DNA from 3 places in the Rouxiella sp. T17 genome. Region 3 is predicted to be linked to each of the others. Evidence: predicted binding sites of a transcription regulator. Region 3 holds the regulator's gene; each other region holds the start of a gene.
The links. Region 3 encodes LexA, which represses DNA repair genes until DNA is damaged. Its sites were predicted from a motif close to TNCTGTATGTACATACAGNA; they were not measured.
Positions count from the first base shown of each region.

Region 1: the regulator LexA is predicted to act here: its motif matches at 1,931-1,950, upstream of umuD (translesion error-prone DNA polymerase V autoproteolytic subunit).
Region 2: the regulator LexA is predicted to act here: its motif matches at 2,154-2,173, upstream of SC206_RS11470 (DNA translocase FtsK 4TM domain-containing protein).

Region 1 is NZ_JAWUEA010000037.1:151,050-154,332, reverse strand. Features, by position in the region: gene SC206_RS15990 (lysine exporter LysO family protein) at 1-207, shown strand, start outside; gene umuC (translesion error-prone DNA polymerase V subunit UmuC) at 226-1,491, opposite strand; gene umuD (translesion error-prone DNA polymerase V autoproteolytic subunit) at 1,491-1,913, opposite strand; gene SC206_RS15975 (AAA family ATPase) at 2,255-2,767, opposite strand; gene SC206_RS15970 (hypothetical protein) at 3,106-3,283, shown strand, end outside.
Region 2 is NZ_JAWUEA010000031.1:88,825-92,107, forward strand. Features, by position in the region: gene SC206_RS11470 (DNA translocase FtsK 4TM domain-containing protein) at 1-2,088, opposite strand, end outside; gene lrp (leucine-responsive transcriptional regulator Lrp) at 2,215-2,709, opposite strand.
Region 3 is NZ_JAWUEA010000013.1:24,840-28,122, reverse strand. Features, by position in the region: gene dinF (MATE family efflux transporter DinF) at 1-999, opposite strand, end outside; gene lexA (transcriptional repressor LexA) at 1,239-1,847, opposite strand; gene SC206_RS04220 (diacylglycerol kinase) at 1,999-2,367, opposite strand; gene plsB (glycerol-3-phosphate 1-O-acyltransferase PlsB) at 2,495-3,283, shown strand, end outside.

The sequences.
Region 1 (3,283 bases), on a different contig from region 3:
ATGTTTAGCATTATTTTTCTCTATTTTCTGGGTAAAAGGCAGCCACAAAGCGCGATTGGCATATCTGGAGCGGCAGCGCTTGATTTAGCGCTGCCGTTTATTAAACAAAACTGTCACGAGGAATATATCAAACACGCCATTATCAGCGGCTTTGTGCTGTCTCTGCTGGCGCCCCTGTTTATCGCCTTCTCCGTTTCTTTACTTTAGAAAACAGAGAGAAACAGCTTAAAGCTTCACTTTCATTAAATCTTTAAAACGTGTGGTATAAGCCGGTGACAACATCTCGCGCTTCATTTCCCAGGATTTTTCTATGCCCTGTCCGGCAAACCAGACGCGGGCGTCGCTGTCGCTGTGTATTTTGTCGAGCGCGGCCATAAGTTTTTCACTGTTGGCGCGCGGCGGATTCTCATTAAAAAGAGTGAGTTGAGCCACGCCCTGACTGTAAAAGTCGCCGAGCATCACGCCGCATTTTTGAAACCGATGCCCTTCCTGCCAGACGGCGTCCAGGCATTTTGTCGCGGCGGCAATAATGTCTCGCGTATCCTGAGTCGGTGTTTCGACGCGCGTTGAAGCCGTATTACCGTAGTAAACTTCACCGGGTGTAAAGGGGCTTGTTTTAACGAAGGCGGAAATATGGCGACAATATTGATGCTCTTTGCGCAGCTTTACAGCCGCTCGAGAGGCGTGTGAACAGATGGCTTCACGCATCAGCTGGTATTGAGAAACGCGATCGCCAAACGATCGCGAGCAAACAATCTGCTGCTTGGTCGGCGCCATTTCTTCCATTTCCAGACAGGGCTCGCCACGCAGTTCGCGCACCGTGCGTTCAAGCACGACGCTAAAATGTTTGCGGATAAGCTCGGTAGGCGCATCGGCGAGCTGGAGCGCGGTGGTAATTCCCATCGCCTCAAGCCGTTTTCCTATTCTGCGACCTACGCCCCACACATCCTGCACGTTCACCAGCGCCATTAGTTTTCGTTGACGAGCCAACAACGAGATGTCGACGACACCTTCCGCCTTAGTCCACTTTTTCGCCGCGTGGTTAGCCAGCTTGGCCAGCGTCTTGGTCGGACCAATCCCGACCCCCATCGTTAGGCCAGTCCATTTATAGACCTTTTCTTTTACTTCGCGGCCAAAATCTTCGAGATTCTGACAGTTACTGACGCCGGTCAAATTCAGAAAGGCTTCATCAATAGAATAGATCTCGACGGCGGGCGAAATGTCCTCAAGTATGGTCATGACACGATGCGACATATTGGCGTACAGCGCGTAATTGCTGCTAAAAATCACCACATTTTTCTGTTCACATTCGCGGCGTATTTTAAAGAACGGCGCCCCCATTGGAATGCCGAGCTGCTTGGCTTCTTTGCTACGCGCAATGACGCAACCGTCGTTGTTCGAGAGAACTACCACCGGACGCCCTTTCAAATCCGGCCTGAAGACAGTTTCGCAGCTGGCATAAAATGAATTTACGTCAGCAAGCGCGAACATTATTGAAAACCGTTAATGCTGAAAGTCACCACGCCGAAAATTTCGAGTTCGTCGCCGCCGTCGTGAAGGAGTATGGGAGGAAAGTTGGGATTCATTGATTCGAGCTTAACTATGGGATGGGTGCAGAGACGTTTAACGGTGTATTCGCCGGCTATCGAGGCAATAATAATATCGCCGTGTTTGGGCTGAAGGCTGCGATCGACCACCAGCATCGAACCTTCGTAAATACCGGCATCTATCATTGATAGCCCCGTCGCCATCACAAAATAGGTTGCTGCGGGATGAGAAATGCACAATCTGTTTAAATCTATATCTTTTTCAATATAGTCCTGCGCAGGGCTGGGAAAGCCCGCAGGCACTCTATCTTGAAAAAGAGGAATCGTAAGCTTAATAGGCGAAATCGCCGGGCGTGAAAGAATCATAATAGGCCTCCATGTTATACTGGTTATTTATACAGTATAAGCATGGCGCGCTGATTTTGTGAAGGGTGGCGCCGCGTAAGGTTTATCGTCGAACCTAGGCTAAAGGGCTAATGAAAAAGAGGAAAGGTAAGATTATTCACTAAATGGCCTGGCAAATAGCGTAAAAGGCTAAGTCGCGGCACCTTATTGAAAGAAAAGATATTTAATAGATTTAAAAGGCGGAATATTGAGAACGGATGGCGGGTTATAAAGCAAAACGCTAAGAATTTTTTTACCTCTTAATAAGGGTTATTGAGATAAAAAAATTCTATCAGGATGATGCGCTTATCGGCGCGTTCGGCTTATTCGTGTACAACTAACGTAAAACCTTCGGCCTCTTGCGGCTCGACAAAGTAACGCGAGATGACAGCAAACTGCTCATCGGTGGCCGAAAAATCATGCTCACCCGCCTCATTTCTGGTGTGCAAACGCGCTTTGCAGACTTCATCCGCGACGTTTAAATAATGCAGGCGATTATCGGCACCCGTGGCCGTAATAATACTCATCATCCATTCCCGACTCGCCAGCGTATTGGCTGGAAAATCCAGCACGATGGAAATCCCCGCCGTCAACAGCGTAATCAGATGCGGTTTCATGGCATTTTTGAGTTTTTCGGCACAGCGCGCATAGTCAGCGACCGAATGCATTTCGTCACTATAAAGCTGCGACAACCAACGATCTTCGCTGATAATAATCGTCCCCGCCTGCGTCGCTAACTGCGCCGCCAAAGTGGATTTTCCGGAGGCTATTTTCCCGCACAGCAAGTGCAAGATAGGCGCGGCCGGAATTGTCGGATCGTTAACGATATCTACCATAAAAGCTGATCTCCATAACGTGTTTGTTTAGATATCGACTATAGCCTGTTGTCGCGTTTGACGCTTAATTAATGCTTTTTATTAATATAAAGAAAGTCATCGTGGCCTCAAGATTTACCCTAAATACCTCATCAACAAAATTGCTTTTATTAATCTTTAATAATTACAGACGACTTTTTCTTGATGTACATCAATTATTCTGGGGGCTGCTCCAGTAGATTTATATACTTAACTGTATATGAGGTTTTTATTTTAACAAATTAAAATGGATACATCTTCGCATCATTAGATGTTAAAAGAAAAATTGCAGAGAGTGCTGACAAGGAGTTAATCGTGAAATGAAAATTTTTATTGTATTTATATTTATACTGTTTTTTTCATCCTGCTCATTAAACAACTCTAAATCCACAGAACAAGCTTTGTTTGATAAAGTCATTGCAGCTTCAAAAGATAACGACGGCAAGAATTTATCAGACGTGGATTATGATCGAGTGTTGAAATACATTTCTAAGGGTA
Region 2 (3,283 bases), on a different contig from region 3:
GGGCTGCGGCTGTGCAGGTTGCTGATATACCTGCTGTGTCTGAGTCGGCTGCGACTGTGCAGGCTGTGATTGAGAATAGTGTGGCGTCTCAATCGGCTGACGCGTTTCTACCGTCGCCGCCTGCGCATGTTGACTGTATTCGGCAGGCTGCGTAGAAGCTTCAACCTGTGGCGACAGCGTAAACAACGGCTCAACCGGCGTATCATCAATCAAATCGGCCATCGGCGAGAAGTTGAAGGCGTCGTGCGTGCTGATAGTCTGGTGAATCGCAGCGGACGCTGCGGCCTGAACACTCGGCTGCTGCACCTGCGGCGTCACTTCTGGCACGGGCGCAGCGTGATAACGCGCCTGCTCGCGCTCGGCAAAGGCCTGACGAAGCTGCGCCTGCATCAGCGCCTCTTCATCATCTTCAACCGGCTCGATTGCCCCAGATTGGGTTTCTACAGCATGAGTTTCGGTATTTTCGCCGTAGCGCTGATTCTGTTGATCAACCCAAGCCTGACGCAGCAAGGCCTGCTGCTGCTCCTCTTCATCTTCAACAGAAGTGGCAACCGGCGGCTGATTCTGCGCTTCTCGCGCCAGACGTGCGGCTTCCTGCTCCTGCTGCTCGGCAATGCGCTGAGAAGGCAATTTGATGCCATAAGAAGCCATTTCGCGGCGCGTAGGCAGCTTGACCGGATTAGGGCGCGGCAGCTCGGGACCAAAGCCTTTTTTGATCTGCGGATTGTCATCACTGACGGCGCTAAAAGCGGGCATAAAGGTATTGGCAGCGTCGGCAGAAGCCTTGCCCGCCTGTGCCAACCCCGTTGCCAATGCAGCCGTAGCAGCAATACTGGCAGCATCCGGTGGCGCAGTGAATTCAAACGGCGAGCGATCGTGGTGCGGCTCGGAAACCTGATTCCAGTCGCCCATCTGCGGCTCGTCATGCCGGCGAGAACTGCCTTCCGACGAGGGCTGAACGTGGCGCGGCGCTGGGGTTTCTTCAGGGATTTCAAAGTTATAAAGCGGCGGAGTCGACTCAGACTCGGTCGCATAAAGCTGAGGCGTGGCGGAATCAAACGCTTCTTTATGCAGCTGCACAGAAGGTTGCGGTTCGCCAAATTGCGACGCGGCAGGCGATTGCGGCTGAGCTTCAACGTGCGCAACGGACGCCGGCGAAACCGAGTCGGCCAACGCTGGCTGCTGGGCATCCACCGTTGGCGCGTTAACTGGCGCGGCTGGCGGCTCATTTGCTGGTTGAACAGCAGACTGAACTTGTGCCCCCTGACCTACCGAAGGCGCAGAGAACAGCACGTCGTCATCATCGTCACCCATTGCAGCGGCCGAAATCGTGACCGCGCCTGCTGCGGCAACCTGCGCCGGTGAGGCTGGCGTATGCGCGTCGTCGGCACGCGGCTGATTTTTTAACAGCGTGTCGTCGTGTGCTTCATCGTAATCGTCTTCATGTTCGTAATCGTAGTCGTCATCACGGCGAGAACGGTTGGTCATAAAGGTTGTCGCACCCAGTACAACGCCGCCAATTTTCTCGGCGATAGTCAGCCAGGACCAGCCCGTAAACAGGGTAAGACCCGCTGCCCAGACGCAGAGCAACACCAGTGTTGCGCCTATGTTGTTGAACCACGGCGTCATGGCGGTGCCCAGCAGACTGCCTATCACGCCGCCGGAAGCGAAGTAATAAAGGTCGTCGATGTTAAGCGAAGCTAAACCACAAGACGTGATAATGAGCGCCAACGTGCCAATGAGACGTAGCGAAAGGGTGAAATAATCGATGTAATCCTGACTGTCTCGCTGGCGGAAAGAGGCCCAGCAAAGGCAAATCATGATAGGAGGTATGGCGTAAGCCAGCACCCCAAATATAAAGAACAGCGTATCGGCCATCCAGGCACCAACACCGCCACCCAAATTATGGATAGGCCCGTGCCAAGAGGTCTGCGACCAGCTTGGATCGGATGGATTAAAACTGAGTAATGCCGCCATCAAATAAATGGCGAACACCGCTACCACCACCAGCACAGCTTCCAGAATTCGGCGGCTTCCGCTTAGTTTTCTCAGGGTAACGTCTTTGTCTTCTGTATATTCCTGGCTCAAGAAAGGCTCTCCAGGTTCCTGTGAACTGAAATAGCGATAGCGCCGGGAACAAACCCCGGCGCCAGAGCTGTATGAATAAACAGGAGTGTAGCGAAATAATTTAGGTTTTGCACCAGAACCTTTTGCTTACCGGGTCTTAATTACCAGGCGGTTAGTCTGTTTCACTTCTTCCATGACCACGTAGGTACGGGTGTCGTTAACGCCTGGCAAACGAAGCAGCGTTTCGCCCAGCAGTTTACGGTAAGCAGACATATCCGGTACACGCGTTTTCAACAAATAGTCGAAGTCGCCGGAAACCAGGTGACACTCCTGAATATCTTCTAATTTTTGTACTGCTGCATTGAATTGCTCAAACACATCCGGTGCGCCACGGTTGAGGGTAATCTCAACGAACACCAACAACGATGCATCCAGATAATGTGGATTAAGCAACGCAGTGTAGCCATGAATGAAGTTTTGACGTTCGAGACGACGAACGCGCTCCAGACATGGTGTAGGCGACAAACCTACACGTTTGGAAAGTTCGACGTTAGAGATCCGGCCATCCTTTTGCAGCTCATTAAGAATGTTACGGTCAATACGGTCGAGATCTTTTCCCGGACGTTTCTTGTTATCTACCATTATTATTATCTCTCTGATGTCCTTCCCTGCACTTGCCATACCCTAACCAACTTCAATGTATAAGGGCTTATCCTAAGCGATGACCTGTTTTTTATAGCTTGTCATGACTCATCTCAAGACGTCTTACCCCTGTCAAAAGGAAACGAATTTTAGAGCGGAGTCGAAAAAGAAATAACGCCAAGTAACTAATTAGGCTAAACAAAACCTAAAACATGGGTTGATGACGTTTAAAAAACATACAACGTGCGACGTAAACGGATAAAGCGGTAGCACATTGTGTGATTTTAAAACGTCTACTGGCGTTTAATTTCTTCTTCCCTAGATGTTTTCGCAAATGCACAGCGGATTGTCAAAGTAAAAGAAGCAAAATCAGAAGAACATGTTGGGTAAAATTCCCGTCACGCCCTTTTTTGCTGCCTTTTCAGAATGAACAATAACAAAAGCCAACACAGAAACTTAATCGGAAAACATTTTTACAGGCGATTTCCGGTAAAAACTATCAGACAAATCGCTAACAACATCTGAGTATGCTTTTTTTACGCGTCAGTTTTCCCTACAATCGCTAACATCATGA
Region 3 (3,283 bases):
AAAACCTACCGCAACCAACCCTGCCTGACGACAGGCCGCATGCCAGACTTTGAGCAGCTGGCTTTTATCCTTCGCGCCAAACGCCTGGCCGGAATGCGCCTCGACCGCGTAAGCAAAGCCGTCCAGCGCAAACGCCGTGAAGGTCAGCAAATTCATTAATACGGCATTTACCGCCACAGTTTGGCTACCTAAACGCGCACCGATCACCGTTAGCGACGCAAAGCACAGCTGGATGAGCAGCGAACGCAGCATGATGTCGCGGTTTAGAGCAAAGAGTTTACGCAGATTGCCGCGCCACGCCTGTTTCAACATCAGCCAGGTGATGCCGCGCCTTCTCATAACAATCGAAACCAGCCACAGGCCGAGCACCAGCGTGGCATATTCTGAACAGACCGTCGCGACCGCAGCGCCTTTCACATTCCAGCCAAGATCAACGACCAGCCACAAATCTAGAATCACGTTAAGCATGTTTCCGGCGATCAGCATAATGACCGGCGCACGCACATATTGAATGCCCAGCAACCAGCCCAGAATCACCAGATTCGCCAAAGAGGCCGGCGCGCTATACCAGCGAATAGACAAGAAAATCTGCGCCTGTTGCAACACGGCCTGACTGCCGCCCACAATCTGTAAAGCGAGCGAAATCAAAGGGTGGCGAAACAGGAAGATCAGCGCCCCGGCAATCAGCGCCAATAAAAAAGGCTGCACGAAAGCGCGGGCTAGCCGAACATTATCTTGTGCGCCGAGCGCCTGCGCGGTTAAACCTGTGGTACTCATGCGCAGGAAAAGCAGCAGCATAAACAGGAAGCTGGTTACCATGGCACCCACCGCGACGCCGCCGAGATAGTCGGGGCTGTCGAGATGGCCGATGACGGCAGTATCGACCAGTCCTAATAGCGGCACGGTAATATTGGAGAAAATCATCGGGAGAGCCAGCAACCACAGCGCTTTGTCGGTCGGGCTTAGAAAGGTGCTTTTTATTTTATGAAGTAGGGGCATGTTATTTTCTAAATCAAGGACAGGCTAGAAAATGCAGACATGAAAGGCGGCGCTCAATAAATGGGTGTCGATCCCAACTTAAGCAGCAACGCTTTTAAAGTAAAGCCAGACTTAACACGCAATGACTTAACACGTCATCATTTAACGCGTAATGACGTAACGCGTAATCCTTAACGTGTGACAAGGATGCAGCATGACGACATAGAAGAGCCGTCACGCTCGATTGCAGCTAATAAAAACTAGGACCAGTCGCCGTTACGAATTACGCCTACGGCCAAGCCTTCAATGCTGAAGCTCTGCTCGCGCAGGTCGACAACGATTGGCTCGAAGTCACTGTTTTCAGGCAGCAGCTGAATAATATTGCCCTGCTTTTTGAGACGTTTTACTGTCACTTCGTCGTCGATACGCGCAACCACAACCTGACCATTACGGGCATCCTGGGTTTTGTGGACAGCCAGCAGATCGCCGTCGAGAATACCGATATCACGCATCGACATGCCGCTGACGCGCAGCAGGAAGTCGGCGTTAGGTTTGAACATTGCAGGATCGACCTGATAATGCGCTTCGATGTGCTGAGTCGCGAGCAAAGGCTCACCGGCAGCAACACGGCCAATTAGCGGCAAACCGTCTTCTTCTTCCATTAACAGGCGAATACCGCGTGACGCACCGGAAACAATCTCGATGACGTTCTTGCGCGCCAGAGCTTTCAAATGCTCTTCTGCCGCGTTGGGAGAACGGAACCCGAGTCGGGTAGCAATTTCTGCACGCGTTGGCGGCATACCGGTGGTGGCGATATGATCGCGAATAAGGTCATAGACCTCTTGTTGTCTAGCTGTAAGTGCTTTCATGTCGCCCCCTGTTTGTTTATACAGTCTAGCTGTGAGTATATACAGGTAAAGCTGGAATGAAAACCAGAGAGTACACAAAAAACAAACATTAAGCGGCTTTTAAATATTCAATATTCTTTTGCCGTCACTTTCGCCAACTTTTGCCGTAACTCTAGCGCCAGTGCGGCACGAGGATCGTTAACCAGGTAAAAAGTGCAAATAAAATGGCGATCAGCACGGCGGCGGAGCCCATGTCTTTCGCCCTGCCCGAAAGGGTGTGAAATTCTGGCCCGATTCGGTCAATGGCGGCTTCTATGGCGCTGTTCAATAATTCAACCACCAGCACCAAAATCAGTGATCCGATCATTAAAATACGCTCGATGCTGCTCACATCAAGGTAAAATGCCAGTAAGATGGCGGGAATGACGACCACGGCTTCCTGTCGAAAGGCGGCTTCGTGCTTCCAGGCCGAGGTTAATCCTTTTAAAGAATATCCGGCAGCCTTGTAAATTCGGGTGAGTCCGGTGACCTGATTTGTCATTATATTTTGCGTCTTAAAGTGATTTTCAGGCATTTTAGCCTGAATCGGTTGTCCTATCACCACAGATCTCATACCGGCTTTCTGGTATCCTTGCCGCGAATTGCTAACAAGAGGCTTCACATTTTTTATGTCAGGATGGCGTAGACTTTATTATACCTTACTGAATTTACCGCTAAAAATGCTGGTAAGCAGCAAGGTCATTCCTACAGATCCGGTGACGGAAATGCGTTTGGACCCAACGCGCCCGATTCTGTATGTTTTGCCTTATAACTCCAAGGCCGACCTTCTGACGCTGCGGGCCCAGTGCCTGGCGCAGAATCTGCCCGACCCTCTCATTCCGCTGGAAATCGACGGCGTGCAGCTGCCGAGCCACGTTTTCATCGGTGAAGGGCCGCGCGTCTTCCCTTATTACCAGCATCAGCAGGAATCGGTAAAGCTGTTCCACGATTATCTCGATCTGCATCGCAATAATCCAAATCTCGACATTCAGATGCTGCCGGTGTCTGTTATGTTTGGCCGTGCTCCGGGTCGTGAAGGTCAAGACACGCCACATTTGCGCGTGCTGAACGGCGTCCAGAAGTTCTTCGCGGTGCTCTGGCTGGGGCGCGACAGCTTTGTGCGTTTCTCCAACACCGTTTCTCTGCGCGATATGGCGACCCAGCACGGCACGGATAAAACCATCGCCCACAAGCTTGCTCGCGTCGCGCGGATGCACTTCTCGCGTCAACGTCACGCCGCTGTCGGGCCTCGTCTGCCGGTGCGTCAAGACCTGTTCAACAAGCTACTGGCCTCGAAAGCCATTGAAAAAGCGGTTGAAGATGAAGCGCGAACCAAAAAGATCTCTTACGACAAGGCGCAGCAGAACGCGATAGCGCTGATGGAAGAAATTGCCGCCGACTTCAACTATGAAGCCGTG